3 regions of the Kitasatospora sp. NPDC054795 genome follow, and region 1 is predicted to be linked to each of the others. Evidence: riboswitches for the same ligand, from Rfam matches in the RefSeq annotation. Region 1 holds a riboswitch; each other region holds the start of a gene.
The links. A riboswitch is a leader RNA that binds a small molecule or an ion and turns the genes downstream of it on or off. The one in region 1 is predicted to bind cobalamin.
Positions count from the first base shown of each region.

Region 2: it holds a riboswitch for cobalamin, as region 1 does, so the genes downstream of both, metE (5-methyltetrahydropteroyltriglutamate--homocysteine S-methyltransferase) here and ACWGJO_RS04595 (cobalamin biosynthesis protein) in region 1, are expected to answer to the same signal.
Region 3: it holds a riboswitch for cobalamin, as region 1 does, so the genes downstream of both, ACWGJO_RS32755 (HoxN/HupN/NixA family nickel/cobalt transporter) here and ACWGJO_RS04595 (cobalamin biosynthesis protein) in region 1, are expected to answer to the same signal.

Region 1 is NZ_JBSHAP010000008.1:20,261-30,473, reverse strand. It holds gene ACWGJO_RS04615 (cobyrinate a,c-diamide synthase) at 1-392, opposite strand, end outside; gene cobO (cob(I)yrinic acid a,c-diamide adenosyltransferase) at 397-1,002, opposite strand; gene ACWGJO_RS04605 (putative cobaltochelatase) at 1,009-3,123, opposite strand; gene ACWGJO_RS04600 (cobyric acid synthase) at 3,260-4,798, opposite strand; gene ACWGJO_RS04595 (cobalamin biosynthesis protein) at 4,795-5,787, opposite strand; cobalamin riboswitch at 5,895-6,026, opposite strand; gene ACWGJO_RS04590 (alpha/beta hydrolase family protein) at 6,373-7,479, shown strand; gene ACWGJO_RS04585 (hypothetical protein) at 8,340-9,665, shown strand; gene ACWGJO_RS04580 (CDP-alcohol phosphatidyltransferase family protein) at 9,864-10,213, opposite strand, start outside.
Region 2 is NZ_JBSHAP010000017.1:44,529-54,741, forward strand. It holds gene ACWGJO_RS08805 (ADP-ribosyltransferase domain-containing protein) at 1-1,494, shown strand, start outside; gene ACWGJO_RS08810 (HelD family protein) at 1,612-3,735, shown strand; gene ACWGJO_RS08815 (zinc ribbon domain-containing protein YjdM) at 3,895-4,251, shown strand; gene ACWGJO_RS08820 (MFS transporter) at 4,405-5,868, shown strand; gene ACWGJO_RS08825 (MarR family winged helix-turn-helix transcriptional regulator) at 5,868-6,320, shown strand; gene cobF (precorrin-6A synthase (deacetylating)) at 6,474-7,232, opposite strand; cobalamin riboswitch at 7,347-7,591, shown strand; gene metE (5-methyltetrahydropteroyltriglutamate--homocysteine S-methyltransferase) at 7,748-10,063, shown strand; gene ACWGJO_RS08840 (SDR family oxidoreductase) at 10,153-10,213, opposite strand, start outside.
Region 3 is NZ_JBSHAP010000121.1:13,658-23,870, reverse strand. It holds gene ACWGJO_RS32770 (AAA family ATPase) at 1-142, shown strand, start outside; gene ACWGJO_RS32765 (hypothetical protein) at 151-1,824, opposite strand; gene ACWGJO_RS32760 (ArsR/SmtB family transcription factor) at 1,883-2,266, opposite strand; cobalamin riboswitch at 2,348-2,560, shown strand; gene ACWGJO_RS32755 (HoxN/HupN/NixA family nickel/cobalt transporter) at 2,592-3,707, shown strand; gene ACWGJO_RS32750 (M24 family metallopeptidase) at 4,087-5,193, shown strand; gene efp (elongation factor P) at 5,271-5,834, shown strand; gene nusB (transcription antitermination factor NusB) at 5,839-6,276, shown strand; gene ACWGJO_RS32735 (thioesterase family protein) at 6,419-7,243, shown strand; gene ACWGJO_RS32730 (hypothetical protein) at 7,377-8,294, shown strand; gene bldD (transcriptional regulator BldD) at 8,448-8,951, opposite strand; gene pyrR (bifunctional pyr operon transcriptional regulator/uracil phosphoribosyltransferase PyrR) at 9,282-9,905, shown strand; gene ACWGJO_RS32715 (aspartate carbamoyltransferase catalytic subunit) at 9,911-10,213, shown strand, end outside.

The DNA of each region.
Region 1 (10,213 bases):
ACCGAGCGGGACTGCGAGGAGCCGTCCACCACCAGCACCACCGGCGCCCGCAGCAGCTTGGAGACGTGCGCGGTGGAGGCCAGCTCCCCGCGCCCGGAGGCCCCGTCGAACAGGCCCATGACCCCCTCGACCACCGCGACGTCCGCCCCCGCCGCGCCGTGCAGGAACAGCGGTGCGATCCGCTCCGGCCCGCACAGGAAGGCGTCCAGGTTGCGGCCCGGGCGACCGGCGGCGAGCGCGTGGTAGCCCGGGTCGATGTAGTCGGGGCCGACCTTGTGCGGCGACACCGCCAGCCCGCGCGCGGCGAGCGCCGCGATCAGGCCGGTGGCGACGGTGGTCTTGCCGGCGCCCGAGGAGGGCGCGGCGACGACGAGGCGGGGGACGGTGCTCAACGGCCTACCACTCGATACCGCGCTGGCCCTTGCGGCCGGCGTCCATGGGGTGCTTGACCTTGGTCATCTCGGTGACCAGGTCGGCGAATCCGGTCAGCGCCTCGGGCGCGTACCGGCCGGTGATGACGACGTGCTGACTGCCCGGACGGTCCTTGAGCACGGCCACCACCTCGTCCGGGTCGACCCACCCCCAGTGCATCGGGTAGGTGAACTCGTCCAGCACGTAGAAGCGGTAGGTCTCGGCCGCGAGGTCCCGCTTGACCTGCTCCCAGCCTTCCTTGGCCGCCTCCTCGCTGGACATCTCCTGCTCGGCGGAGCGCTGGATCCAGGACCAGCCGGAGCCCATCTTGTGCCAGTCGACGGTGCCGCCCTCGCCGGAGGCGCCGAGCACGCGCAGCGCGTTCTCCTCGCCGACCTTCCACTTGGCGGACTTCACGAACTGGAACACCCCGACCGGCCAGCCCTGGTTCCAGGCCCGCAGCGCCATGCCGAACGCGGCCGTGGACTTGCCCTTGCCGGGGCCGGTGTGCACGGCGGTGATCGGCAGTGTGCGGCGCTGACGGGTCGTCAGGCCGTCGTCGGGGACGCTCTCGGGGACACCCTTGGGCATGTCGGCTCAGGCCGCCTTTCGCATCGCGGTGGTTGCACGGTTCGCAGAACGGTTGTCGGACCGGCTCTCGCGGACGAGCGAGGCCACGCCCTCGGCGCGCAGCTCGTCCAGGCCGACGGCGGTGCCGCCGAGCAGTCCGGCCAGGGTGCGGGCCAGGCCCAGGCGGACCGGGCCGGACTCGCAGTCCAGCACCACGCTCGCCGTACCCTGCGCCGCGAACAGCGCGGCCGCGCGGTGCGAGCGGGCGAGCGCGTCCCGCCCGCCGGTGGCCCGGCCGTCGGTCACCACGACCAGCAGCGGGCGCCGGCTCGGGTCGCGCAGCCGCTCGACCCGCAGCACCTCGTGCGCGCGCAGCAGGCCGGCGGCCAGCGGGGTCCGCCCGCCGGTGGGCAGCGACTCCAGCCGGGCCGCGCCGACCTCCACCGAGGAGGTGGGCGGCAGCGCCAGCTCGGCGCCCGCGCCCCGGAAGGTGATCATGCCGATCTTGTCGCGGCGCTGGTAGGCGTCCATCAGCAGCGACAGCACCGCGCCCTTGACGGTGGTCATCCGCTGCCGGGCGGCCATCGACCCGGAGGCGTCCACCACGAACAGCACCAGGTTGGACTCCCGCCCCTGGCGCACCTGTTCGCGGAAGTCGTCCTTGTGCACCACCAGCGCCCGCCCGCTGCGTCCGCGCGCCGCCTGGTGCGGCGCGGCGGCCTGGAGGGTCGCGGTCAGGTGCAGCCGGCCGAGCGCGCCCTGCGGGCGGCGGGCGCGGATGGTGTGCCCGCCGGTGGTCTCGGCGGGGGAGCGGCGGCCCTGGGCGCCGTGCCCGGTGCCCTTGACGGTGAACAGCTGGGTCCGGTACGGGTCTCCGGCCGCGACCGGCGCCGACTCCCGCGCGGGGGAGGGGTGCTGGGCGGGTACGGGCTGCTGCGCGGGCGCCTCGGGGCCCTCGGGGGCCGACGGTTCGGGAGCGGAACCCTCGGGGCCGCCGTCGGACGGCTCGGGCGCGCCGCCGCCGTCGGGGCCGCCCCCGTCCGGGCCGCCCTCCGGCCCGTCACCGTCGCCGTCCGGCCCGTCGCCGTCCGGGCCGGATCCGTCGCCCTCGGGCTCAGGCTCCTCCTGCTGCGCGTGCTCCTCCAGCGTCCGGTCCAGCTGCTCCTCGTCCAGTCCGGGCGCGTCGAAGGGGTTGCGGCGGCGCCGGTGCGGCAGCGCCAGCTGCGCCGCCTTGCGGACGTCCTCCTCCTGCACCTCGGTGCGCCCGTCCCAGGCCGCCAGTGCGACGGCTGTGCGGGCCATCACGATGTCCGCGCGCAGCCCGTCCACCTCGAACGCGGCGCACACGGCGGTGATCTGACGCAGCGCCACATCGGTCAGCTCGACCTTGGGCAGCAACTCCCGCGCCGCGACGATGCGTTCGGCGAGAGCCCGCTCCTCCTCGGCGAACCGCTCGGCGAAGCCGGCCGGGTCCGCGTCGTAGGCGAGCCGGCGGCGGACCACCTCGGCGCGCTCGGCCGGATCCCGGGTGGCGGCGATCTCGACGGTCAGGCCGAACCGGTCGAGCAGCTGCGGCCGCAGCTCGCCCTCCTCCGGGTTCATCGTGCCCACCAGCAGGAACCGGGCCGCGTGGCGCACCGACACGCCCTCGCGCTCGACGTAGGAGCGGCCCATCGCGGCGGCGTCCAGCAGCAGGTCCACCACGTGGTCCTGGAGCAGGTTCACCTCGTCGATGTAGAGCACGCCGCGGTGCGCCCTGGCGAGCAGCCCGGGCTCGTACGCCTTGACGCCCTCGGCCAGCGCCCGCTCCAGGTCGAGCGAGCCGACGATCCGGTCCTCGGCCACGCCGACCGGCAACTCGACCAGCTGGGCCGGCCGTTCGGAAGCGGGCGGGGAGACGTGCGGCCCGTCCGGGCACTGCGGGTCGGGCGCGGCCGGGTCGCAGGCGAAGCGGCAGTCGTCCACGGTGGCGATGGACGGCAGCAGGCCGGCCAGCGCGCGCACCATGGTCGACTTCGCGGTGCCCTTCTCACCGCGCACCAGCACGCCGCCCACGGCCGGGGAGACCGCGTTCAGCAACAGCCCGAGCCGCAGGTCGGCCATGCCGACGATCGCGGTGAACGGATAGCGGACGTCACTCATGCCGTACCCCACTCCTGTCGTGCCCGGTCCCGCGGCACTGTCCGGTCCTGTGATCCTGCCCGGCTCGGTGATCCTGCCCGGTTGCGTGATCCTGCCTGGCCCTGCTGCCGTACCCGGCACTGCCGCCGTACCCGGCTCATGCGTCACTCCCAGGGGCCCCGGGCGGGACGAACGGCAGCGATCCGGCCGCCGGCACCCCGCCCTCGATCAGCTTCCACAGCGCGTCGGTGTCGGCGTGCTCCTCGATCAGGTCGCCCAGCCGGTCCAGCCGGGCCTCGCGCGCCGCGGCGAAGGAGGTGTCCGGGGCCGGGACGAACGCCCGGCCCGACAACGCGGCGACCTCGCGCAGGAGTTCGCGGCGGAACCCGTCGTTCTCCAGCGCGCCGTGCCAGGTCGTGCCCCAGACCGGGCCCACCCGGCAGCCGTCCAGACCCCGCCCCCGGCCGTCGGAGACGAACGTGTCCCCGCCCTCGACGGTGACCACCCCGTGGTGGATCTCGTAGCCCTCCACCCGCTGCCCGAACGCCTCGCCGACCGGCCGCGCCAGCACCTTCTCGGCGCCGAACCGCACCTGGGTCGGCAGCAGGCCGAGGCCCTCGACGGCCCCCGCCTTCGACTCGACCTCGTCCACGATCGAGCGCGCCAGCATCTGATAGCCGCCGCAGACCCCGAGGACCGGCAGCCCGGCCGCCGCCCGCGCCCGCAGCGCCGGCTCCAGACCGCGCTCGCGCAGCCAGGCGAGGTCGGCGACGGTGGCCCGGGTCCCGGGCAGCACCACCAGGTCGGCGTCGGCCAGCTCCTCCGGGCGGGTCGCCCAGCGCACCAGCACGCCCGGCTCCTGCGCGAGCGCGTCCATGTCGGTGAAGTTGGACAGCCGCGGGAAGCGCACCACGGCCACCCGCAGCACGTCCGCGCCGTACGGCCCGGGCCCGTCCGCCCGGTCCACCACCGTCGACAGGTCCAGCGAGTCCTCGGCGTCCAGCCAGAGCCCGGGCAGCATCGGCAGCGTGCCCAGCACCGGACGGCCGGTCAGCCCGTGCAACATTTCCAGCCCGGGTGCGAGCAGCCGCGCGTCACCGCGGAACTTGTTGACGAACCAGCCGGCCACGTGCCGCTGGTCCTCCGCCGACAGCAGCGCCAGCGTCCCGTACATCGCCGCGAAGACCCCGCCGCGGTCGATGTCCCCGACCACCACCACCGGCAGGGCGGCGGCCGTCGCCAGGCCCATGTTGGCGATGTCGCGGTCGCGCAGGTTGATCTCGGCGGGCGAGCCCGCGCCCTCGCAGACCACCACGTCGTAGCGGTCGCGCAGGTCCGCCAGGCACTCCAGGGCGCGCTTCAGCAGGACGGGCTTGCGCTCGCGGTAGTCCAGCGCGCCCACCTCCGCCACCGGCCTGCCGAGCAGCACCACCTGGCTGCGGCCGTCCGCGCCCGGCTTGAGCAGCACCGGGTTCATCGCCGCCTCCGGCTCCACCCGGGCGGCCTGGGCCTGCATCGCCTGGGCACGGCCGATCTCGGCACCGTCGGCGGTGACGAAGGAGTTGAGCGACATGTTCTGCGCCTTGAACGGCGCGACCCGCACGCCCTGGCGGACGAGCCAACGGCAGATCCCGGCCGTCACCACGCTCTTGCCCGCGTCCGAGGTCGTCCCCGCGACCAGCAGCGCCTTGCTCATGCCCGTCCCCTCTTCCTCAGCAGCATCCGCAGCAGGACGTGCCCCGCGACCGTCGTACCCAGCGCCAGTGCGCCCACCCGCCGGGAGAGCGCACAGGCGCGCTCGATGTCGTCCACCGTCACCGGCCGCAGCTCCGCACCCAGTACGGGCCGGTGCTCCACCCGCTCGCCGTACCGCAGCGCCCCGCCCAGCCGTACGCCCACCGCGCCGGCGAACGCCGCCTCGGCCTGGCCCGCGTTCGGGCTCGGGTGCGCGGAGCCGTCGCGCCGCCAGACCCGCCAGGCCGTACGGGGCTCGGGCGCGGCGGCCACCGTCAGCAGCGCCGTCAGCCGGGCGCCCGGCCAGCCCGCCAGGTCGTCCAGCCGGGCCGAGGCCCAGCCGAACCGGGCGTAGCGCGGCGAGCGGTGGCCCACCATCGCGTCCAGGGTGTTCACGGCGCGGAAGGCCAGCAGGCCGGGCGTGCCGGCCAGGGCGCCCCAGGTCAGCGCGTTCACCACGGCGTCGGCGGTGTTCTCGGCCACCGACTCGACCACCGCCCGGGCGATCTGCTGCCCGTCCAGCGCGCTCGGGTCCCGCCCGCACAGGTGCGGCAGCCGTTCCCGGGCGGCCGCGAGGTCGCCCGCGGCCAGCGAGCGGCCGATGGTGCGCGCCTCCCGGGTCAGCGAGGTGCCGCCGAGCACTGTCCAGGTCGCGGCCGCCGCCAGCACCGCCCGGCCCAGCGGACGCCGGCCCACCGTACGGTCCAGGGCGAGCGCGCCCGCCGCGACCGCGCCCACGCACAGCGCCGTGTACCCGGCCCCCGCGCCGCGGTCGTCGCGCCACAGCCGACGCTCCAGCCGGGTCGCGGCGCTGCCGAAGACAGCCACCGGATGGCCCCGGCGGGGGTCGGCGAAGCGGGCGTCGGCGACATGGCCCGCGACGGCGCCGAGCGCGAACGCGGCGGCGCGGGCCAGCGGGCGCGGCGAGGAGGAGGGCCCGAGCGGGGTCATCGGGGGCACGGCGGAAGGCAGCTCGGAGTCCGGTGGGGTGGGGCAGCCTGCATCGCGTGCGTGTCCTCACTCAGGGTCCGCGCCCTGGATCGACGTGACGGGGGCGAGAGTCTCCTGGCTTCCGGGTCGAACGCACCCCCGGAGCCTTCCAGCGGCCGTCGACGGCCGCCGTGGCGATGTTCCGAGCGTGCTCCCCGGTGACAGTGGCGGGACCGCGCCGGAATTCCACCGGCTTCCTCTCCATGCCTCCGTTTGGCCCCAGGATCCCATCACGGGCCCGAACCGGGAGTCAACCGAGGTCACAGAGGGGTTGGTCACACGCGGACGCCGCCGACGCGCCGGGGGATCGCCCGGCGCGGGGCCGCCCTCCACCGGGAACACCACGTCCCCTCCCACCGGGGCGCCGCCGGCTCCGCCGCCGCCCCGCCCCACCACCCTCATTGCCCGCCTCCGACACCTCCTCAGCGCCGCCTGGCCGCCGCCCGGGTGACCCGGACGGCCCAGCCCGGTGGCCGGGCGGACGGAGCGCCGGTGAACTGGTGCCCGAACACCGTCCGGTCCGTGAGCAACAGAGCGGGGAGCGAAATGCGTTGGGGAACCGCCGCCGTCGTGGCGGCCGCCGCGGTCGGGGCCGCCGTGCTGGTGATCGGCCGTCGGGCCTCCGACCGGACGGTCCGTCCGGTGGCCGCCGTCCCGGAGTCCGGGCCGGTCCTGGTCCGCGGCCTCTCCCCCGGCCGGGTCACCTTCACCCGCGGCCCCGAGAGCCTGCGCCCCGGCCGCTGGGCGGTCGAGTGGGCGGACGGCGGGCACGCGGTCGTCGAGGAGGTCCTGCACAGCGACGAGCGGGGCGTCACCCGCCCGCTGCTCCGCGCCGACCGGGGCACGCTCACCCCCGGCACCGAGGTCCGCTTCACTCCCCGGGTCCACCTCGGCGACCCCACCGAGGCACTCGGCCTCCCCTTCACCGACACCACCGCCGACGGCGAGCTCGGCGCCCTTCCCGCCTGGCGGCTCGACGGCAAGCGCGGTACCTGGGTGATCCTGGTGCACGGCCCCGAGGCCGACCGCCAGCAGACCCTCCCGGTGCTCCCCGTCCTCGACCGGCTCGGCCTGCCCGCCCTCGCCGTCACCTACCGCGGCGACCGGGGCGCCCCCGCCTCCCCGGACGGGCTCAGCCACTTCGGCGAGACCGAGTGGCGCGACATCGAGGCGGCGGTACGGCTGGCGCTCGACAGCGGCGCGGGCAAGGTGATCCTCTACGGCTGGTCCGTCGGCGCGACCACGGCCCTCCAGACCGCGGCCCGCACCGCCTGGCCGCACGCCGTCAGCGGCCTCATCCTCGACTCGCCGGTGCTCGACCTCCCGGTCTCCGCCCGCCGGGACGCCGCCCGGGCCGGCTTCCAGGGCGTCGCCGCCGAGCTCGGGGCCCTGGCCGCGGAGGGCCGCACGGGCGTCGACCTCGCCGACTTCGCCCGCATCGCCGAGGGCACCGACCTGCGGGTGCCCACCCTTCTCCTGCACAGCCCCGAGGACCGGATCGCGCCCTTCGGCACCGCCGAGAAGCTGGCCGCCGCCCGTCGCGACGTGGTCAGCCTCCAGGCCTTCCCCGGTGCCGACCACGCCACCCTCTGGAACACCGCTCCCGACCGGTACACCGAACTGCTCCGCCGCTGGCTCACGCCGCTGCTGTAGGGCGCCGCCGGCGGGTCCTGCCGGCACGTCTCCCGGACGTGCCGCGGTCGGTGCTCCGCTTCCGCCCCTGCGGATAGGAACGCGGCCCCACCGCCGAGGTCCGGGCCGACCCGTCGAGCCGATCCGTCGAGCCGATCCGTCCGATCCGTCCGACGGGATCCGCGAGGCCCGCAAGACCCACTGGCCGCGTCCTCGCCCCCCTCCTCGTGCGGGCGTTTCCGGCTGGGCCGCGCCGGCTTTTCCGGCGCGCTTCGCCCCTGCCCACGAATGAACGTTTCCTCCATTCCGCCGTAGGCGCGCGAGAAGTCGGCCGGTCCGACTTCTCGCGCGGCACGATCCCCCCGTCCCGCTCGTCATCCGTCCGGATTCGGACTGGACAGCTCCGCCGGAAGTCGGCGGAAGGGGATTCCCCGTGCGACCGGCGCGAAAACCACCTCGATGTCAGGGACAACAATTTGCCCGGCCACTGACCCCCCACCCGTACGCACGGTAACCGCCCGAGCATTCCCGGCGACCGGGATGATGCGAGTGGCATGGGCAGGTCACACGTTTCCGGCCAGGCGGTTTGCCGCTGTTGCCCGATCTTGCGGAGGTGCCGCCACCGGTCGCCCGGTCGTACGGACAACCGGATGTGACAGAAGGCCGGTACAAGGGGAAGACTGCTCGACGTGACGTCTCGGAACCCGCGCGACCGTGATGCCCCGCTCCCGCCGACGATCGGCACCGGTGCGACGGTGACCCGTCTCCCCGGAACGGCCCAACGGCCCGCCGGTGGCAGGCCGGGCGGGGCGGGTGTCCCCCGTAACGGAGTACCCCGGCGGCGAGGGCCCGCTCCGGCTCCCGGGCGGGGCAGGGTTCCCGTGCCCGAGGGCTTCCCGGCACCCGCCGAGCTGGCCCCGCTGGCCCGCCGGATGCTGGTCGACGCCGTCCGCGTCGCCCGCTGGGCCGGTGAGCTGGCCGAGGTCGACAAGCGCGGCGAACTGCTCCCCGAGGACGCCCGCGAGGCCGGCCGGGCGCTGGCCATGACGGTCGGCGCCGCCGCCAAGGCATGGGGGCAGGCACTGCTGGTGGGCCTCGTGGAGCCCCGGGACGGCGGAGCCGGACCCGGCTGGCGCCTGCACGCCTGGGAGCACGACGACGAGGCCGTGGTGCGCGGATGGTCGGCGATGTTCGACGCCTGGACCCTGCTCGCCCCGGTGCCCCCCGCCGCGCTGCGCGGCGTGTTCGCCGTGCTGGCCGGGCAGGCCGTGGACCAGGCCCCGCAGCTGCTCTCCTTCCTGCACCTGGTGGACGGCCCCGTCGCCGAGAGCGAACTGCTGGAACTGCTGCGCCGGGGCCTGGACGAGCGCCGGGTCGGCACCGGCCTCGGCGGACCGGGGCTGTCTCCGGTGCCGCACGCGGCCTCGGCCGTCTCCGCCGTCCGCGGTACCTGCCGCGCGCCGCAGATCGACACCCCGGCCGCGCCGGCCGACGTGGCCGCCGTCCTGGACTGGATGCTCGACGGCCTGGAGGCCGTCGGCGCCCTGGTGCGCAGGAACGATGCCGCGGAGCTGTCGCCGCTCGGCCACTGGGCGGTGCGGGCCAAGCTGGAGGAGATCTGCACGGTCGCGCAGACCGCGGCCGGGCACATCGAGCAGAGCGCCTTCGAGCTGCTGAACGCGTGTGCGGACTACTCGCCGGGCCCGGCCCGCGCCGAGTTCCGGGCGTGGGTCGCGGCCCGTCCGGCGGACCGGGCCGTGGGCGAGCTGCTGGAGGCCGCCCGGGGCGACGACGCGCTGGTGCGCGGACTGGCCTTCGAGGCGCTGCGGGTGGCCGGGGGCCCGGCCGAGCAGGCGGTGCGCGCGGCGGTGGACGCGCCGGTGCTGCGCCCCTACGCGCTGCTGTGGCTGGCGGAGCGCGCCGACGAGGGCGTCTCCCCGGCGGACGTACTGGGCGCGGAGGACGCGGCCTGGCTCTGGGTGGACACCGCGGCCGCGGTGCTCGACCACGGCGAGACCGAGCTGCTGGTGGGTCATGTCGAGGGCGCCTCGGCGGGCGACCCGGTCCGGCTGTTCGCCCGGGCCCGGCAGTCCGGTCACCCGCGGGCGGCCTCGGTGCTGACGGCGGTCTCGGGCGTGCACCCGGACCCGGGCGTGGCCCGGGCGGCCCGCCGCTCGGCGTTCAGCGTGCACACTGGTGGCGCCTGAGTTTTATGACTTTTGCGGGGACGTTCGGGGTCCACGGTGACCGCGACGGCGGCTCCGGCGTCCGTGTCGAGGTTCGCTCGGGTCTCCGCTCGGACGGCGCCCGAGTCCCGCACCCGCGGCGCTCGATTGTTATGACATACGAGAAGGGCCCGGAACCAACAGGTTCCGGGCCCTGACTCTTATGACTTTTGCGGGGACTCAGCCGAGCCGGGACTCCGCCCGCCGGGCGCGGACGTCGCCGACCTTCTGCCCCACCTTGCGGCGGATGACCAGAAGCGGTGCCATCGCCGCGAGAGTGATCTGGGCAAATGCGCCGACGTGCATCAGCTGGTTGCCACCGGGCAGGCCGGTGGCCCAGGCGGCCAGGCAGCCGATGGAGACCACGATCCAGCAGAGCGTCGCGGTGGCCAGCAGCCCCTGCGGCTTCGGGTACTCGATCCGGCTGACCATCAGGTACGCGGCGCCGAAGATGGCGAGCAGACCGGGCAGGAACGGCGGGTCGAGCAGCACGATGGCGATCACCGTCATCGCGCCCATCGGGCAGGGCA
Region 2 (10,213 bases), on a different contig from region 1:
GGTGCGGCCTCGTTCATCGGCCCGGGCCGCGGCCCGGAGGTCGTCCCGGTCCGCGAGCTGACCTTCCAGGCACTCAAGCCGCACGCGCCGCACCGGTGGAAGGTCGTCGTCTTCGGCCAGAACCCGTACCCGAGGCCGGAGAGCGCCACCGGCATCGCGATGTTCGACAACACCTTCCACGACTGGAAGGACAGCCAGTTCGGCCGGGTGATCAGCATTCGCTGCCTGATCAAGGCCGCGGCGATGTGGAAGTACGGCATCCCCAAGAAGACGCCGATCGCCGACATACGGGCGCTGCTGAAGAAGCAGGAGACGGTCCAGCCGCCGGAGTGGTTCCAGGCGATGCTGACCCAGGGCGTGCTGCTGCTGAACGCGGCGCTCACCGCGAGCAGCGACGGCGCGATGGGGCCGGACGAGCACACCGGGTTCTGGCGGCCGGTCGCCGAGCGGATCGTCGAGGAGATCCTCCGCGCCAAGCAGCGGGCCGCCGAGGAGGACCGCTACGTGGTCTTCGCCTGGTGGGGCGCGCACGCCCGCAGCCTGAAGAACGTCGTCCTGCGGTTGCAGGAGAAGTACCCCGAGGTCGAGGTCCGCCACATCGACCACGCCAACCCGGCGGCGCAGGGTGACATCTTCTGCGACGGCGAGCACTTCGCCACGGTGAACGCCGCCCTGGCCTCGCTCGGCGCCGACGAGGTCGACTGGCTGCCCAGCACGGGGTGGAACGCGCCGTCGGCGCAGGGCGGCGGGGCGGACGCCGGGGTCGCCGAGCGGATGGGTGCCTTCATCACCTCCACCATGGAGCTGCACCAGCTCTACCTGGACCGACTCGCCGGGGTGAAGGACGAAGGCCTCGTCCTGCCGGCGATCACCGGTGTGTTCGACACCCCGCCGACGGGCTTCCGGGAGGCGGTGTCGCCGGTCGCCGAGCTGCTGCGCGGCCTGGACCGGCACGTGTCGCTGTCGCACGACTTCGGCAAGCGGCGGGCGGACGAGGCGGCCACCGGCCTGTCCGCCGACGAGATCGCCGCGCTGTACCTGTACACCTGCGAGTCCGCGTTCTACCGGGAGATCAACGCGGTGCTGCGCTCGCCGGACCGCAGCCGGCTGGTGCCCTACCTGCCGTACCTGCGGCTGCTGTTCGCGGCGGTGTCGCGACTGCCCGTCCGCACCGCGCCGCTGTGGCGCGGGGTCTCGCTGGACCTGCGGCGACAGTACCCGCTCGGGAGGACGGTGACGTGGTGGGGCGTCTCCTCCTGCACCTCCGAGCTCGGGGTCGCGCGGTCCTTCCTGGGCAGCCGGGGCAAGCGGACGCTGTTCGAGGTGCGTCCGGTGCGGGCCGCCGGCATCAGGAAGTTCTCTGCGTTCACCGGCGAGGAGGAGTTCATCCTGCTGCCCGGCACGCAGTTGGAGGTCACCGACGTCCGGGCGGAGCGCGGCGGCCTGTGCACCGTGACGCTGACCGAGCTGGAGGAGGCGCCCCTGGTGTCCTGAGGCGCCCGGGCCGAACCCGCCTCCTGGAGCAGCAACCAAGTCAGTATTTTTACTGAGTTAAGTTATGCTGGACTTCGAGCGGCAGACAAGCCCGTTGTGCGGGAAGGGGCGCGAACGATGACCTCGGAAATCCGGAACCTGGACGGCGAACTGGAACGGGAGCGGGCCTACGTGGAGGTCTGCCGGGTCGCGACGGCCCGGCAGGTCGAGGACGCGGGCCACCAGGTCGTCGCCGCGGAGGACGTCTCCGGCGACGGTGCGAGCGCGGAAGCGCTCGGCCGGTACCTGCGCACCCGCGCCAAGCGGATGAACGAGCTGCCGGAGAGCCCGTCCTTCTTCGGCCGCCTCGACTTCGCCGACACCGCGGAGGCCGGGGAGCACCGGCGGCAGCGCTACTACGTGGGCCGCCGGCGGATCTCCGAGGACCCGACGGTGCCGCCGCTGGTGGTCGACTGGCGGGCCCCGGTCTCCCGGGCGTTCTACCGGGCGAGCACCCACACCCCGCTCGGGCTCGCGCGGCGCCGCCGGTTCGGCTGGGCGCCGTGGAGTCTGGGCGCGCCGGAGGAGCTGACCGGGCTGGAGGACGAACCCCTCGGCGCGGAGGGCGGGCACGGCCCGGCGGCCGGCGTCGCGGCGGACGGTGGTGAGGGCGGTGAGGGTGGCGAGGGCGGTGCCGGCGGCATTCTGGCCGCCGAGATCGAGCGGCCCCGCACCGGCCCGATGCGGGACATCGTCGCCACCATCCAGCCCGAACAGGACATGCTGGTGCGGGGCGAGCTGAGCGAGTCGGTCTGCGTGCAGGGCGCGCCCGGCAGCGGCAAGACCGCGGTCGGGCTGCACCGCGCCGCGTACCTGCTGTACAGCTTCCCGCAGCGGATCCAGCGCGGCGGGCTGCTGGTCATCGGTCCCAACCGGACCTTCCTGCGCTACATCGCCGAGGTGCTCCCCGCGCTCGGCGAGATCGACGTCACCCAGCGCACCGTCGAGGACCTGGTCGCCACCCGGCCGGTCGCCGCCGTGGACGACGAGCGGGCCGCCGCGGTCAAGCAGGACGCGCGGATGGCGACGGTGCTGCGCCGGGCGCTGTACGGCCGCATCCGGGCGACGGGCCCGGAGCCGCTGGTCGTACCGGACGGCTCCTACCGGTGGCGGGTGCCCCCGGAGCGGCTGGAACGGACGGTCGCCGAACTGCGCGAGCAGGCGCCGCCGTACGCGATCGGCCGGGAGAGCCTGCGCACCCGGCTGGTGGCGATGCTCCAGGACCAGGCCGAGCGGCGGACCGGTGTCCGGTCCGGCGCCTGGTCGCGGAAGATCGGCCGCTGCGGGCCGGTGGCCGCCTTCCTGGAGGCCGCCTGGCCGAACCTGCGCCCGGAGGCCGTGGTCGCCGCGCTGCTGAGCGACCCCGCCCTGCTGGCCGAGGCCGCCGAGGGGGTGCTCGGCCCCGAGGAGCAGGCGGCGATCCTGTGGCGCCGGCCGCCGCGCTCGGAGAAGAGCGCCAAGTGGTCCGAGCACGACCTGGTGCTGCTGGACGAGGTGGCCGGCCTGATCGAGCGCCCGGCCGGCTTCGGCCACGTCGTGGTGGACGAGGCCCAGGACCTCTCCCCGATGCAGTGCCGGGCGATCGCCCGCCGCAGCGCCTTCGGCTCCCTGACCGTCCTCGGCGACCTCGCCCAGGCGACCGCCCCGTGGGCCGCCCGCAGCTGGCCCGAGCAGCTCGCCCACCTGGGCAAGCCGCAGGCCGCGGTGGTGCCGCTGACCACCGGCTTCCGGGTCCCGGCCGCCGTGACGGCCCTCGCCAACACCCTGCTGGGCGCGCTGGACGTGGACGTGCCGCCGGCCGTGTCGCTGCGGCGGGACGGGGAGCTGACGGTGCGGCGGGTCGCCGGGGACGGCCTGGGCGGAGCGGTGGTCGCGGCGGTGCGGGCCGCGCTGGAGCGCGAAGGCTCGATCGCGGTGATCGCGGCGGACAGCGCGGTGGCGGAGGCCGCCGAGGCGCTGCTCGCGGCGGGGATCCCGACCGGGGCGGCCGAACAGGTCGGCACCACGGCGCGGGTGACGGTGCTGCCGGCCTCGCTGGTGAAGGGGCTGGAGTACGACCACGTGGTGGTGCTGGAGCCGGCCGCCATCGTGGAGGCCGAGGCGCGCGGCCTGCACCGGCTGTACGTGGTGGTGACGCGGGCGGTCTCGCGGCTGGACATCCTGCACTGCCGTCCGCTGCCCGCGCCGCTGGGCGGGGAGTGACGGCCCGGCGGCGGAGGCGGGTTGGGAAGGCCGGGCGGGTGCGGCCGCCGGCCACGACCCCGTGCGCACCGGAAGCGGCGGCCGACCGGTTCCGGTACCCCCGCTGACCTCCTCGCTCGTGCCCCGGAGCAGCGCCGAACGGCTGGATATCCTGAACACATGAGCGACAACCTTCCCCCCTGCCCGCAGTGCTCCAGTGAGTACACGTATGAGATGAACGCCCTCATGGTCTGCCCCGAGTGCGCCCACGAGTGGGTGCCCGGCGGCGCCGACCAGGCCGGCGCGCCGGCCGGCGAGCGCGTGATCAAGGACGCCGTCGGCAACGTGCTGAGCGACGGCGACACCGTGACGGTGGTCAAGGCGCTGAAGGTCAAGGGCAGCGTCTCCGGTATCAAGGCCGGCACCAAGGTCCGCAACATCCGCCTGGTGGACGGTGTCGACGGGCACGACATCGACTGCCGCATCGAGGGCTTCGGTGCCATGCAGCTCAAGTCCGGCGTGGTCAAGAAGGCCTGATCCGCGGGCCCCCAACGGCCGCGCCCCGTCGAGGAGATCGGCGGGGCGCGGCCGTTGCGCTGTCCAGGGCCGGTCCGGGGGTGGAGTCGCCTCCCGGATTAGTTGTAGTATTACAATGATTACAACAACACAAATAAATCTGGAGCGTTCGTCATGCCCGATGCCGCTCGACCGCGGCCCTGGCTCGTGCTCGCCATCTGCTGCATGAGCCTGCTGATCGTCAGCCTCGACAACACCATCCTGAACGTGGCCCTGCCCGCCGTCCGGCGCGACCTGGACACCACGGTGTCCGGCCTGCAATGGACGGTCGACGCCTACACCCTGGTGCTGGCGAGCCTGTTGATGCTCTCCGGCTCGACCGCCGACCGGATCGGCCGCCGCCGGGTGTTCCGGATCGGACTGGTGGTGTTCACCGCGGCCTCCCTGCTGTGCAGCCTGGCCCCCGGGCTCGGCTGGCTGATCGCCGCGCGGATGCTCCAGGCGGTCGGCGGATCGATGCTCAACCCCGTCGCCATGTCGATCATCAGCAACACCTTCACCGACTCCCGGCAGCGCGCCCGGGCGATCGGCGTCTGGAGCGGCGTGGTGGGCATCAGCATGGCCGCCGGGCCGATCATCGGCGGGGCACTGGTGGAGTCGGCCGGCTGGCGGGCGATCTTCTGGATCAACGTCCCGATCGGCCTGGCCGCCCTCTTCCTCACCACCCGCTACGTGCCGGAGTCGCGGGCGGCCCGCACCCGCCGGGTGGACCCGGTCGGCCAGCTGCTGGTCGTCGTGGTGCTCGCCGCCCTCACCTACGCGATCATCGAGTCGCCGGAGCGCGGCTGGACCTCGCCCGTGGTGCTCGGCTGCACGGCGGCCTCCCTGGGCGCGCTGCTGGGCCTGCTGCGGTACGAACCCCGGCGCACCGACCCGCTGATCGACCTGCGGTTCTTCCGCTCCGCGCCCTTCTCCGGCGCCACCGTCATCGCGGTCGCCGCCTTCGCCGGCCTCGGCGGCTTCCTCTTCCTCACCTCCCTGTACCTCCAGGACGTCCGCGGGCTCGACCCGCTGCACGCCGGACTCCTCATGCTGCCGATGGCGGTCATGTCGCTGCTCACCGCGCCGCTGTCCGGCCGGATGGTGGCCGCCCGGGGGCCGCGCACGCCGCTGCTGCTGGCCGGGGCGGCGCTGACCGCGAGCGCCGTGCTCCAGGCGGTCGGCTACTCCGAGCACCTGCCGAGCTGGCTGCTGGTCCTCGCCTTCCTGCTCTTCGGTACCGGCTTCGGCCTGGTCAACGCGCCCATCACCAACACCGCCGTCTCCGGGATGCCCCGCTCGCAGGCCGGGGTGGCGGCGGCGGTGGCCTCCACCAGCCGACAGGTCGGCCAGTCCCTGGGCGTCGCGGTCACCGGCGCCCTGATGGCCGGCAGCGCCCTCGCCGACCCGGCGGCCTTCACCGGGGCGGCCCGGACGGCATGGTGGATCATCGCCGGCTGCGGCGCCGCCGTGCTGGTCACCGGTACGCTCACTTCCGGCCGCTGGGCCCGGGCGACGGCCGAGCGCACGGCGCGGCGGCTCGCCGCCGAGGAGGCGGCCGAGGGAAGCACGGAGACGAAGGAGACGGTGGACGCCTGATGGAGCGCCTCGACACCGGTGGGCACCCGGAGGGGAGCGGGACGGACGCCGCGACGGCGGCCCGGGTCTGGCAGGGGATGTACGCGCTCGTGCTGGAGCGCCACGACCGCCGCAGGACCGTCGCCGAAGCCCTCGGCATGAGCTTCAGCCGGGTCAGGGCGCTGCGCCGGCTCGCCGCCGGCCCGATCACCCTGCGGGAGCTGGCCGAGCGGCTGACCGCCGACCCGCCGTACACCAGCGTCATCGTGGACGACCTGGTGCGGCGCGGGCTCGCCGAGCGCATCACCAACCCGGCGGACCGGCGCTCCAAGCTGGTCCACCTCACCGAGGAGGGCGAGGCGAAGGCCGCGCTCGCCACCGGGATCCTCGCCACGCCGCCGGACGCGCTGCTCGCGCTGCCGCCGGAGGACCTCCGCGCGCTCGACCGGGTGGTGGCGAAGCTCCTGGACTGAGGCTGCCGCCCGACGCGGCGGGCCGGTGCCCCGGACTTGGCAGGAAGCCCGACTGCATGGTCGACGGCAGGTCCGCGGTGTCAGGGAAGCCGGTACGGGTTCGGCGCGCACGGTGGTGCACTGCGGCCCGTCAGGCCTCCGTCAGGCGTCGGGTCAGCCGTCCGAGCGTCGCAGCAGGTAGGTGTCCATGATCCAGCCCTTGCGCTCCCGGGCCCGCTCACGCAGCTCGCGGATGCGCGGGGCGGCCTCGGCGAGCGGACCGGAGACGAGCACCTCGTCGGGGGTGCCGAGGTAGGCGCCGTAGTGGATCTCCAGCCCCTCGGGGTCGATCCCGGCGAAGGCGGCCCGGCCGTCGAGCATCACCACCACGTCGTCCACCCCCTCGGGGAACCCCTCGGCGAGGCGGCGGCCGGTGGTGATCTGCACCGGTCGGCCGACCCGGGTCAGCGTGGTGCGGTGCCGGGCGGCGAGCGCGGAGACGCTGCTGATGCCCGGGATCACCTCGTACGCGAAGGGCACGCCGCCCCGGTTCGACACGTCGTCCACCACGGCGATGACGCTGTCGTAGAGGGCGGGGTCGCCCCAGACCAGGAAGGTGCCGTTCTCGCCCGGGCCGAGGTGCTCGGCGACCAGCCGTTCGACCAGATCGGCGCGGCGGACGCGCCAGTCGTCCACGGCGGCCGCGTACGCGGGGGTGGTGCGGTCCCGTTCGGCGTCCGGCGCCTCGACCACGCGGTGCCCGGGCCGTCCGTGGTCGGCCAGCATCCGGCGACGCAGCCCGATCAGATCCTGCCGTTCCTCGCTCTTGTCGAGGATGAAGAAGACGTCGGTGCGACCGATCGTCTTGACCGCCTGCAGGGTGAGGTGGTCGGGGTCGCCCGCGCCGATGCCGATGACGAAGATGTGCCGCATGGGAGACATTCTGCCGCCCGCTCCCGGGTGCGCCGCCCGGGAGCGGGCGCGGAGCCCGCGTCTCAGCACGCGGACGCCTTGCGAGATTTCCGCCTCGGCGCCGACGGTTTGCCCCTAAGCTGGCGGTGCAGCTGGTTCGCCCTGTCCGCCAGGCAGGCGCGTCGTAAGAGGGAACCCGGTGACGCCTTTCAACTGGCCAGTCCGGGACTGCCCCGCAGCGGTGAGTGGGAACGACCGCCGTCATACGCACTGGACCCGGGACGGGTCTGGGAAGCGACGGCCAGTAGGTGTCCGCCCCGGTTTCGGCCGAGGTGGGTGTGCCCGCGAGTCCGAAGACCTGCCACTGCCCGTGCGCGAGCGTTCGCGCCCGGCCATCCGGTGACCTCGTGGGCGGGTCGGCGACCATATCGGGCGGAGCCGCGCACGGGTGCGGTCGTCCGTCCGGTCCGTCATCCCTTCGCGTCCTCGTGCCGTCACCGGGCACTTGAGGATCCAGACTCGCGAAGGAGAGTCCCTTGACCACGAAGTCCGCAGCCGCGGCGAGCGTCGCCACCGCCCACGGCTACCCCCGTCAGGGCCGGGGCCGTGAATTGAAGAAGGCGATCGAGGGGTACTGGAAGGGCACGGTCACCGCGGGGGCGCTGCTGGCGACCGCCGCCGACCTGCGTCGGGGGAACTGGCAGCAGCTCGCCGACTCCGGCATCGAAGAGGTCCCGACCGGAGACTTCTCGCTCTACGACCACGTGCTGGACACCACCGTGGCGGTCGGTGCGATCCCGCCGCGGCACCGGGAGGCGGTCGACGCCGACCCGCTGGACGGGTACTTCGCGATGGCGCGCGGCAACCAGGACGTCGCTCCGTTGGAGATGACCAAGTGGTTCGACACCAACTACCACTACCTGGTGCCGGAGTTGGGCCCGGACACGGTGTTCGCCGCGAACCCGGCCAAGGCGGTCGGCGAGCTGCGCGAGGCGCTGCTGCTCGGCCACGCCGCCCGGCCGGTGCTGGTCGGCCCGGTCAGCTACCTGCTGCTCGCCAAGCCGGCGCCCGGGGTGGCCGCGGACTTCCGACCGATCACCCTGCTGGACCGGCTGCTGCCCGTCTACGCCCGGCTGCTCGCCGACCTGAGGGCCGCCGGTGCCGAGTGGGTCCAGCTGGACGAGCCCGCGCTGGTGCAGGACCGCACCCCGGCCGAGCTCAACGCGGCCGCGCGCGCCTACCGCGAGCTGGGCGGTCTCACCGAGCGGCCCAAGCTGCTGGTCGCGAGCTACTTCGACCGGCTCGGCGAGGCGCTGCCGGTGCTGACCAAGGCCCCGGTCGAGGGCCTGGCGCTGGACTTCACCGGCCCGGCCGCCGCCAACCTGGAGGACCTCGCCGCCGTCGGCGGCCTGCCCGGCAAGCGGCTGGTGGCGGGGGTGATCGACGGGCGCAACATCTGGATCAACGACCTGGAGAAGTCGCTGGCGACCCTGGCGACCCTGCTGGGCCTCGCCGGCACCGTCGACGTGGCGCCGTCCTGCTCGCTGCTGCACGTGCCGATCGACGCCGCCGCGGAGCGCGACATCGACCCGCAGATCGCCCGCTGGCTGGCGTTCGCCCGGCAGAAGGCCGGCGAGGCGGCGCTGCTCGCCCGGGGCCTGCGCGAGGGCACCGGCGCGATCACCGCCGAGCTCGCCGCCAACCGCGCCGACCTCGCCTCCCGCGCCAACTCCCCGATCACCCGCGACCCGGCGGTGCGCGCCCGCGCCGCCGCCGTCACCGCCGACGACACCCGGCGCGCCCAGCCCTACCCGGTGCGGGCCGAGGCCCAGCGCGCCCGGCTCGGGCTGCCGCTGCTGCCGACCACCACCATCGGCTCCTTCCCGCAGACCACCGAACTGCGCACCGCCCGCGCCGATCTGACGGCGGGTCGGATCGACGCCCCGGCCTACCGGGAGCGGATGGAGGCGGAGGTCCGCGAGGTCGTCGCCTACCAGGAGAAGGCCGGGCTGGACGTCCTGGTGCACGGCGAGCCCGAGCGCAACGACATGGTCCAGTACTTCGCCGAGCAGCTCACCGGCTACCTCGCCACCCGGCACGGCTGGGTGCAGTCCTACGGCACCCGGTACGTGCGCCCGCCGGTGCTGGCCGGGGACATCTCCCGTCCGCACCCGATGACCACCGACTGGTTCGGCTACGCGCAGGGCCTGACCGACCGCCCGGTCAAGGGCATGCTGACCGGCCCGGTCACCATGCTCGCCTGGTCCTTCGTCCGCGACGACCAGCCGCTCGCCGACACCGCCCGGCAGGTGGCCCTCGCCCTGCGCGACGAGGTCGTCGACCTGGAGGCGGCCGGCGCCGCCGTCGTCCAGGTCGACGAGCCGGCCCTGCGCGAGACCCTCCCCCTGCGGGCCGCCGGCCGCCCGGCGTACCTGGACTGGGCCACCGAGGCCTTCCGCCTCGCCACCTCAGGCGTCCGCGCCGACACCCAGATCCACACCCACATGTGCTACGCCGAGTTCGGCGCCATCATGACCGCGATCGACGACCTCGACGCCGACGTCATCTCCCTGGAGGCCACCCGCTCCCACATGGAGGTGGCCGGCGAGCTGGCCGGGGCGGGCTATCCGCGCGAGGTCGGCCCCGGCGTCTGGGACATCCACTCCCCGCGCGTCCCCAGCGCGGACGAAGCCGTCTCGTTGTTGCGCGCGGGCCTGGCGGCGGTCCCGGCGGAGCGGCTGTGGGTCAACCCGGACTGCGGGCTGAAGACCCGCGGCTGGCCGGAGACCCGGGCCTCCCTGGAGAGCCTGGTCGCCGCCGCCCGCCTGCTGCGCGGGGAGCTCGCCGGCTGACGGCGGCCGGGGTGGGCGCGGCGGCCTTGCCGCGCCCACCCCGGTCCCGGCCATCATGCCGCTCGCGGGCCTCCTGCCCCGGTGATCGCCTAGGCGACCCAGCCTGAGGTGAGGCCCTGGACGGCCGAGCCGTCGAGGTCCTTGAGCTTG
Region 3 (10,213 bases), on a different contig from region 1:
CTGCGCCCGGCGGGCCGAGGAGCGCGGCCAGTACGCGAAGGAGGCGCAGGCCCACACCCTGCTGCTCGCCCTCGCCGAGGAGCTGGACGACGCGGAGCTCGCGGAGCGCAGCCGGGCGCGGCTGCGGGAGCTGCCGGAGTAGCGGCCTTCTCAGGGGCCGGTGCGGAAGGACACCCGGGTGCGGTGCTCGCCGGTGCGGACGGTGAGGCCGTGCCGGGGGAGGCCGGCCGGGTCGCCGCCGTCGGCGAGCCAGCAGGCCACGGCGGAGCCGAGCAGCAGCGGGTCGACGGCGGGGTCGGGGCAGGTCCAGTCCGGTTCGGCGCGGGCTTCCAGCAGCAGGCCGGCGCGCAGTCGGAGCAGGTGGCGGGCCGGGCCGAGGGCGGCCACCGCGACGGCGAGGCCGGGGAGTTCGGCGGCGGAGTCGGCGAGCCAGCGGGCGGCGGGGCGTTCGGCGTGCACCTCGGTGCGGGCCAGGACCTCGGCGGTGTAGCGCAGGGCGTCGCCCGGGTGCTCGTCGGTGAGGGCGTGGAAGCCGCGCGGGGCGTGGTCGTGCGGGTCGAAGGGGTAGCGCCGCAGGTCGACCTCGGTGCCCTCGCTCCGGCCCTCGACGTCGTACGCGGTGGGCCGGTCGAGAGTGCCGGGGCACGGGGCCGGCCTGGGGTAGGGCGGCAGGGCCGGTTCGTCCCCGGGCTCGTCCAGCCCGGCCAGGAAGGAGTGCAGCAGCGGGCGCAGCAGCCGGGCGGATTCGCCGCGGTTGGCGAGCGAGCGGTCGGTGATCGCGCTCAGGTCGGCCGGGTCCCGGGCGAGGGCCTGTTCGATCTGGGCGGCGAGGTCCCCGTCCGGGTCGAGGACGGGCGCTGCCTGGCCGAAGGCGTAGCCGGGGGAGCGGGGGTCGAGTTCGGCGGCGCCGGTGGCGACGAGCAGGGTGCGGTGGTTCAGGGCGGCGCCGTAGACGGTGACCGAGCCGTGGTCGCCGATCACGCAGTCGGCGGCGACGAGCGCGGCCTGCCAGCCCTGGTGGGGCGGGATCAGGAGCAGGCCCATCCGGCGGGCGTCGTCGAGCAGCGCCTCGGGGTCGTGGCGGCTCCACACGTTGGGGTGCAGGACCACGGCCACCGTGTACTCGTCGGCGGGGAGCCGGCGGACCAGCCGCCGGGGGAGGTCCGGTCGGCGGCCGAACAGGGAGTGCTCGCTCCAGGTGGAGCTGACGACGACGAGCCGTCGGCCTCCGGTGGCACCGAGCGCGGCGCGGTAGCCGTCGCGGGAGCGCCGGCTGCCGAGCATCCGGTCGAAGCAGGGGTCGCCGACCACCCGGGCGACGTCCAGCGCCTCGGGGCAGGAGACCCGCAGCCGGTCCAGCTGCTCGGGGTGGGAGAGGCCGAGGACGTCCACGAACACCCTGCCGCGGTGGGTGAGTTCGTTGCGGGACAGGCCGGCGGCGGTGACCGTGTCGCCGGTGGACTCGGTGACCAGCCGGTTGTAGCCGACGCCGTGCGGGAGGACGACGAGGCGGGCGTCCAGCCGGTGCATGGAGGAGTGGACGGCGCAGGCGACGGCCAGGTCGAAGCGGCGGCTGACGGCGTCCTCCCAGTCCAGCACCGTGAAGCCGGGCAGGCCGTGCAGGTACTCGTCCAGGGCGCGGTCGGCGAAGGCGGAGCCGGGGTTGACGGTGAAGTACCGCTCGATGCCGTCCGGGTTCAGCAGGGTCAGGACGTCCAGGACCCGGGTGGCCGAGGTGAGGGTGCGGGCGACCGCCAGCACGCGGGCCCTGACCGGTCGGGTGTTCCACCGGTCGGCGGGCCAGGCGTGGGGGCGGGACGGCACGTCATGATCGTACTCATCCGCTCCGGCCGCGGCGCGGTTCCGGGGCCGGGCCAGTGGGTCAGCCCGTGGCCGCGGTGGGCTCGTGGTGTTCGCCGGCGACGCACTCGTCGAGGAGGGGGCGCATGGCCTCGTCCACGAGCTGGTAGCGCACCACGCGTCCGTCCCGGTCGCCGGTGACCACGCCGGCCGTGCGGAGCAGCCGCAGGGCCTGGGAGACGGCGGGGTCGCGCATGCCGGTGGCGACCGCGAGGTCGGTGACGGCGAGCGGCCCGGCCCGGTGGAGGGCGAGCAGCAGGGCGAGCCGGCCGGGGTCGGCGAGCAGGGAGAACCGCTCGGCCCAGGACCGGACGTGGGCCGGGTCGCCGATCGCGGCGATGGCCTCGCAGACCCGGTGCCCGTCGATGGTGCGGTGGCCCGCGCGGTCGGCCGGTACGAGATGCATGCGGACATTCTCGCAGGCGGCGGTCTGTGATCCTGGACACCTGCGCAGGTGCGCAACCTTGCACGGGTCGGGCGTGGCCCCTACGGTGTTCCCCGCCGTGGTGCTCGGGAAGACCGGTGACGGACCCTCAGGGGTCCCAGCCCGGAGCGGCCCTCGCCACTGTGATCGGGTCGTTCCTCCGTCCGCGGAGGAACGTCGTCCGTACCCATGGAGCCACTGGGCGCCTCGCGCGCTTGGGAAGGCGGGTACGGGCGTCCCGTCAGCCAGGAGACCGGCCACGGCATCTCACGAGGTTTTCCACGAGGTGCTGGAGCGTGATCCGCAGATGACCCTGCCCGAAACCGTTGCCGCCGGGGCCGAACCGGCCCCCTCCGCGCTGCCCAGCTTCCAGTGGCGGCGCGAGGACACCGTCCGTACCGCCGGGCTGATGGCGGTGATCGTGGCCATGCACGTGGTGGCCTTCGGCACGCTGATCTTCCTGGTCGCACCCGAGAAGTACGCGGTCGGTACCCAGGTCTTCGGGGTGGGCCTGGGTATCACCGCGTACACCCTCGGGATGCGGCACGCCTTCGACGCCGACCACATCGCGGTGATCGACAACACCACCCGCAAGCTGATGGCGGACGGCAAGCGGCCGGTCTCGGTGGGCTTCTGGTTCGCCCTCGGACACTCCTCGATGGTGGTGCTGATGGCCGCCCTGGTGGCGGGCGGCGCGCAGCTGGCGAACACCCTGATGGACGACGAGTCGACCACCCACAAGTGGCTCGGCGTGATCGGGACGACCACTTCCGGCGTGTTCCTCTACCTGATCGGCGCGCTCAACCTGGCGGCGCTGCTCGGCATCCTCAGGGTGTTCCGCTCGATGCGGGCCGGGAAGTTCGACGAGAAGGAGCTGGAGGCGCACCTCGACTCGCGCGGCTTCATGGCCCGGGTGCTGAACCGGGCGACCCGTTCGATCACCCGGCCCGGGCAGATGTTCCCGGTGGGCATGGTGCTGGGCCTGGGCTTCGACACCGCGACCGAGGTCACCCTGATGGTGATGGCCGGCTCGGGCGCCGCCTCCGGGCTGCCCTGGTACGCGATCGTCTGCCTGCCGCTGCTGTTCGCGGCCGGGATGAGCCTGTTCGACACCCTGGACGGGACGTTCATGAACTTCGCGTACCAGTGGGCCTTCGCCAACCCGGTGCGGAAGGTGTACTACAACCTGACCATCACCGGTCTGTCGATCGCGGTGGCCTTCGTCATCGGCACCATCGAGCTGGTCGGGGTGCTGCACGAGAAGCTCGATCTGACCGACCCGGTCACCGGCTTCATCGCCGACATCTCACTGGACAACGTCGGCTACGCCATCGCCGGGCTGTTCGTGGTCGTCTGGGCGATCGCGATCGGGTACTGGAAACTCGCCGGGGTCGAGAAGCGCTGGACGCCCGAGGGCTCCTGAGCCACCCGGCCGCGAGCAGCGGCCTGCCCGCGCACGCCGGAACGGCGCCTCCCCGCGGTGGGGAGGCGCCGTTCGCGTTCCGGGGGCCGGGTGCGCCCCGGGTCGGCGCTCCTCGCGGAGGTCGACGTGCCGGCCGGCGACCGGGTCGTACTCGCACAGGACCGGCAGTGACAGTTTTGTGACGGAACGTAGCGACCGGTAGGGGATCCGAGGGGCCGGCGGGGGCGCGGGGCCCCTCGGCGGCACGCTGCGTGGGGGTGGGGCGCGGGTCCGAGGGGGACGGTGCCGCGGTCGCGCAGGGGGGCGCGCAAGGGGTATTGGGGGTTCTGCCGGGGGTGCTCGGCGGGCGCTTCGGGCCGGGGGTTCGTAGGCTCGACGCATGGCGGATGCGTACGCGGGGCGGCGGGAGCGGGTGAGGGAGCACTGCAGTGCGGCCGGGGCCGATGCGGCGCTGATCACCCGCGCGGCGAACGTGCGGTACCTGACGGGCTGCGCGCCCTGCGGGGCGAGCCTGCTGCTGACCAGGGAGCGGGCGCTGCTCGCGCTGCCGGACGACCTGCCGCCGGACGACACCGGGGAGCACCTGATGGCCCCGGACGTCACCCGGCTTCCGGTGGCGGCCGGGTCGGACTCCGCGCTGGCCGTCGCGGCCGTCGCCGCGCGGTCCGGGGTGTCGGGACTGGCGGTGGAGGAGCACGACCTGACCGTCACCCGGCACCGGGCGGTGGGCGGCCTGACCGAGGGGGCCCGGCTGGTGGACCTCGGCCAGACGGTCGAGCGGCTGCGGGTGGTCAAGGACGAGCACGAGATCGCCGACCTGCGGATCGCCGCCGAGATCGCCGACCAGGCGCTGGGCGAGCTGCTGGAGTCGATCCTGGTCGGCCGCACCGAGCGGCACCTGGCGATGGAGCTGGAGCGCCGGATGATCGACCACGGCGCCGACCGGGCCGCCTTCCCGGTCTCGGTCGGCACCGGCAGCCACTCCGGCCAGGCCGCCCACCAGCCCACCGACCGCCGGGTGGAGGAGGGGGACTTCCTGACCGTGGTGATGGGCGCCCAGTACCGCGGCTACGGCGTCTCCACCGCCCGCACCTTCGTGATCGGCGCGGCCCCCGCGCCCTGGCAGGTGGAGCTGCACCGGCTGGTCTTCCGGGCCCAGCGGGCCGGGCGGGAGGCGCTCGGACCGGGCGTGGAGCAGTGCGTGCCCGACCGGGCCGCCCGGCAGGTCCTGGAGGCGGCCGGCCACACCGAGGCCTCCCCGCACCCGGTGGGCCACGGCGTCGGGCTGGAGATCCGGGAGGCGCCGCGCCTCGGTCCGTCGGACATGGGTAAACTGGACAGCCGCGTGCCGGTCACCGTCGGCCCGGGGGTCCACCTCCCGGGCAGGGGCGGCGTCCGGATCGAGGACACGCTCGTCGTGCGCCCCCTCGAAGAGGGCGGGCCCGAGCTGCTCACCATCACCACCAAGGAGCTCCTCGCCCTGTGACCGCGGCCCCCCGGGGCCGTGGGAGGCAGGACGCAATCCCTTGGTTCCTTGACAGCTATACAGGAGTTAGTGCGCCCGTGGCTTCCACGAACGATCTCAAGAACGGCATGGTCCTCAAGCTGGAGGGCGGCAAGCTCTGGTCCGTCGTCGAGTTCCAGCACGTCAAGCCCGGCAAGGGCCCGGCCTTCGTGCGTACCAAGCTCAAGGAGGTCCTGACCGGCAAGGTCGTCGACAAGACCTTCAACGCGGGCACCAAGGTCGAGACCGCCAACGTCGACAAGCGCGGCATGCAGTTCTCGTACAAGGACGGCGAGAACTTCGTGTTCATGGACATGGACACCTACGACCAGCTGACCATCGAGCCGTCGGTCGTCGGCGACGCCGCCAAGTACCTGCTGGAGGGCTTCGAGGCCCTCGTCGCGCAGAACGAGGGCTCGGTCCTCTACATCGAGCTCCCGGCCGCGGTCGAGCTGACCATCGCCGAGACCGAGCCGGGCGTCCAGGGCGACCGCTCCACCGGTGGCACCAAGCCGGCCACCCTGGAGACCGGCGCCGAGATCCAGGTGCCGCTCTTCGTCACCAAGGGTGAGAAGGTCAAGGTCGACACCCGCGACGGCAGCTACCTCGGCCGGGTGAAGTAAGTCCGTGTCGGCCGCACGCAGCAAGGCCCGCACCAGGGCCTTCCAGATCCTCTTCGAGGCCGACCACCGCGGGGTCGACCCGCAGCAGGTCCTCGCCGACTGGGTGGCCCGCGCCCGCGAGCCCAGGCCCGACGAGGGCACCCCGCAGGTCGGTGAGTACACCATGGAGCTCATCGAGGGGTACGTCCAGCACGCTCGTCGCATCGACGACCTGATCGAGCAGTACTCCGTCGGCTGGTCGCTCGACCGGATGCCGATCGTGGACCGCAACGTCCTGCGGCTCGGTGCCTACGAGCTGATCTGGGAGGACGGCGTCCCGGACGCCGTCGTCCTGGACGAGGCCGTCGAGATCGCCAAGGAGTTCTCCACGGACGACTCCCCGGCCTTCGTCAACGGCATGCTCGCCCGTTTCCTGGAGCTGAAGCCGAGCATCCGCCGGTAGACGGGTGGACCTCGCGGACGGCCGTCGGACCCGAACAGGTGTCCGGCGGCCGTTCCGCGTTTCACCCGGTCGGCGTAGGGTGGGGACCTACTTGTCAGTAACTTGACGTCCGGAACCACGCGTGAAGGGCAGGTCCCCCCAGATGACCACCGCGATCCGCAGCGAGTTCGACCAGGGCATCGCCCTGACCAGGCACCCCGAGGAGGCCGGCCGCTACGACGCCGAGCTCGGCGCCGGCTGGCAGATCGGCGGCGGGGTGAACGGCGGACTGCTGCTCGCGGTGGCCGGACACGCGCTGTCGCTGGAGCACGGCACCCACCCGGACCCGGTGTCGATCAGTGGTTACTACCTGTCCGCCTCCACCCCCGGCCCGGCCACCGTCCGCACCGAGGTGCTGCGCACCGGCCGCGGCCTGTCCACCGGCACCGCCTCGCTCAGCCAGGACGGCGTCGAGCGGCTGCGGGTGGTGGCCAGCCACGGCGACCTCGCCACCGCCGACGGCGAGGTGCGCACCAGCGCGCGGCCGCCGCAGCTGCCGCCGCCGGACCAGTGCATCGGCGTCGAGCACGCGCCCAAGGAACTGATCGCCCAGGCCGCCCTGCTGGAGCGGTTCGACCTGCGGCTGGACCCGGCCACCATCGGCTGGGCGCTCGGGCAGCCCTCCGGCAACGGGCGGATCCAGGGCTGGTTCCGGCTCGCCGACGGCCGCGAGCCCGACCCGCTGCTGCTCCTGCTGGTCGCCGACGCGCTGCCGCCGGTCACCTTCGACCTCGGCATGCCGGGCTGGGCGCCCACCATCGAGCTGACCGTCCACCTGCGCGCCAGGCCCGTGCCCGGCTGGCTGCGGGTCACCCACGCGACCCGCAACCTGGCCGGCGGCTACTTCGAGGAGGACGCGGAGGTCTGGGACGAGTCCGGCCGCCTGGTCGCGCAGTCCCGCCAGCTGGCCCGGGCGCCCCGCCCCTGACCCGGCGGCCCCGCATTACCGGTGGTTACATTCCTGTGACACGCCGTACGTGTGCGGCGCGCGCGGATGGGGAGGAAGACGGTCAGCGGCGAGCGTGCCGCGGACCGTCAACCCCCGAAGCCAGGAGCCACCGATGAGTCAAAAGGGTCGCGCCCGCCGTAACTCCGACTGCACCGCCGGCGGCTCGCGGCCCGCGGTGCGGGCGTCGCACCGGCCACAGCGGGCCGGCGGCGCCGAGCAGGCTTTTGTCATCGGGGTGCTGACCAACGCCGCGGACTTCGCCCGGGCCCGCGCCTGGGGGATCTCCGACGCCCCCGACCACGAGCGCTACCTGGCCGACACCGCCGAGTTGCTGGCCGAGGCGCTGGAGCGGTTCGACACCGTCCGGGCCCGGATGTTCCACCCGCAGGACTTCGAGGAGTTCTGCGTGCTGCACGGGCTGGACCCGGCCGAGCCCGCCGCCCGCGACCGCTACCTGGTCAACCCGGCCCTGCAGGCCCAGCTGCTGGCCTATCAGGGCGAGGAGCTGGCCGGGGACTTCGTACCCCGCCTGGTCCGCGCCAGGGAGAACGGGCTGACGCTCTGCCATGCCGACCTGCTGCTCGACGGGGGCCTGTACGGGGGCGCGGGCGCGCCCGACGAGGAGCACGCCGCCTGGGTGCGCGCCGCCTACCAGCGCGGCGGCGAGGTGTTCCGCCGGATGCTGGTCGGCGCGGGGGCCGGCGTGTACGAGCTGCGCCTGCGGGTGGACGCGCCCGGCGGGAAGCTGACCGCCGCGGCTCGGGTCCTCCAGTGGGAGGACGGCGTGGTCCGGATCAACGACGAGGACCTGGAGCTGGTCTGCGCGGTGCTCTGCACCGGGCTGGCCCTGGAGCTGCCGGGCGTCGCGGTGCTGCACGGTTCGCAGGGCTCGGCCGCCTCCTGCGGGGAGTACCTGCAGGCCTCCTGGGCCTGGTCGAGCGGTGGGCAGGAGTGGGCGCCGGCCGAGCGGCCGGTCCGGCTGGACGGCGTGGCGGCGCAGCCCGGCTACAGCCTGGGAACGGTCTGCTGACGGCTCCGCCGCGGGGCCCCGTCCCGGGGTCCCGACACCGCGGCGCGGCCCCCGGACAGGGGAGCCGCGCCGTGACGTTTCTGCTTGCGGGTACGACCGGAAATCAGGCCGGTTCGTCCCTGGATCCGCCGGCGGGAGCCGGTGCGGCGAGCCTCAGCTCGCGTCCTCCTCGCGCACCGCGCGGCGCGCGTCGGGGTTCAGCACGCCCCAGGAGATCAGCTGCTCGGTGAGGATCGACGGCGACTGGTCGTAGATGACGGCCAGGGTGCGCAGGTCGTCCTGACGGATCGACAGCACCTTTCCGTTGTAGTCACCGCGCTGGCTCTGGATGGTCGCCGCGTAGCGCTGCAGCGGGCCGGCCTTCTCGGAAGGGACCTGGGTCAGTCTCTCCAGGTCGAGGACCAGGCGCGGCGGCGGCTCGGCCGCGCCGCCGGGCGTACCGCCGGGCAGCAGCTCCTGCACCGGGACGCCGTAGAACTCCGCCAGTTCGGCCAGCCGCTGCACGGTGACCGCACGGTCACCGCGCTCGTACGAGCCGACGACGACTGCCTTCCAGCGCCCCTGGGACTTCTCCTCGACACCGTGCAGGGAGAGACCCTGCTGAGTGCGGATCGCTCGGAGCTTGCCTCCGAGTTGCTTCGCGTAGTCGCTGGACATTGATCTCCCCGGACGAGATTGCTTCGCGTTCAGTGGTGGGTCACGGGCGATTGCCGACGCCGTTACCGGTGGGTCCGACGTCCGTCTCGTAACTCACTGTGAGGTTACGTAGAGTAAGGTAGTTGCGTCAAGCCGAATGGGGCAGTCGTGCGAATGGCCCGCATCGTCGGCGCGTCCGGAGTGTTAACCCCGGGAAGCGGAATGATGGCCGTCTGTTTGCGATCCGGCGCGCTGCTAGGATGGCCCGAAGCCCACGCCCGGTCGGCGGGGGCAGTCCCAGACATCCTTTAAGACCCGTCCCGTGAGGCGGGGAAGGAGGTCCGCTTCGGCATGACCACCCACCATGAACCGACGCCCCGGGCACCGCACCAGGTGCTGGACGGCACAGACATCGCCCGGGTCCTCACCCGGATAGCGCACGAGATCGTCGAGCGCGCCAAGGGCGCGGAGGACGTCGTGCTGCTCGGCATCCACACCAGGGGCGTCCACCTCGCCCGCCGCCTGCACGGCCGGCTGGCCCAGATCACCGGGCGCGAGATCCCGCTGGGCACCCTGGACATCACCATGTACCGGGACGACCTGCGGCTGAAGCCCGCCCGTGCCCTGGAGCACACCGAGATCCCGCCCGGCGGCATCGACGGCAAGCTCGTCATCCTCGTCGACGACGTGCTCTTCTCCGGCCGGACCATCCGCGCCGCGCTCGACGCGCTGAACGACATCGGCCGCCCGCGCGCCGTCCAGCTCGCCGTCCTGGTCGACCGCGGCCACCGCGAGCTGCCGATCCGCGCCGACTACGTCGGCAAGAACCTCCCCACCTCGCTGCGCGAGGCCGTTCAGGTGCGCCTGTCCGACAGCGACGGCGTGGACGCCGTCCTGGTCGGCGACCGCGACTTCGCCGCCCGCAGCTCGCAGGCCCTGGCACCCCAGTCTTCCGAACCGCACCTCCCGGAGTAACCCGCGTGAAGCGCCACCTCGTCTCCGCCGCCGATCTCAGCCGCGACGACGCGCTGCTGATCCTGGACACCGCCGAGGAGCTCGCCCAGCTCTCCGGCCGGGCCGTGAAGAAGCTGCCCACGCTGCGCGGCCGCACCGTCGTCAACCTCTTCTTCGAGGACTCCACCCGGACGAAGACCTCCTTCGAGGTCGCCGAGAAGCGCCTCTCGGCCGACGTCATCAACTTCTCCGCCAAGGGCTCCTCGGTCTCCAAGGGCGAGAGCCTCAAGGACACCGCGCTGACCCTCCAGGCGATGGGCGCCGACGCG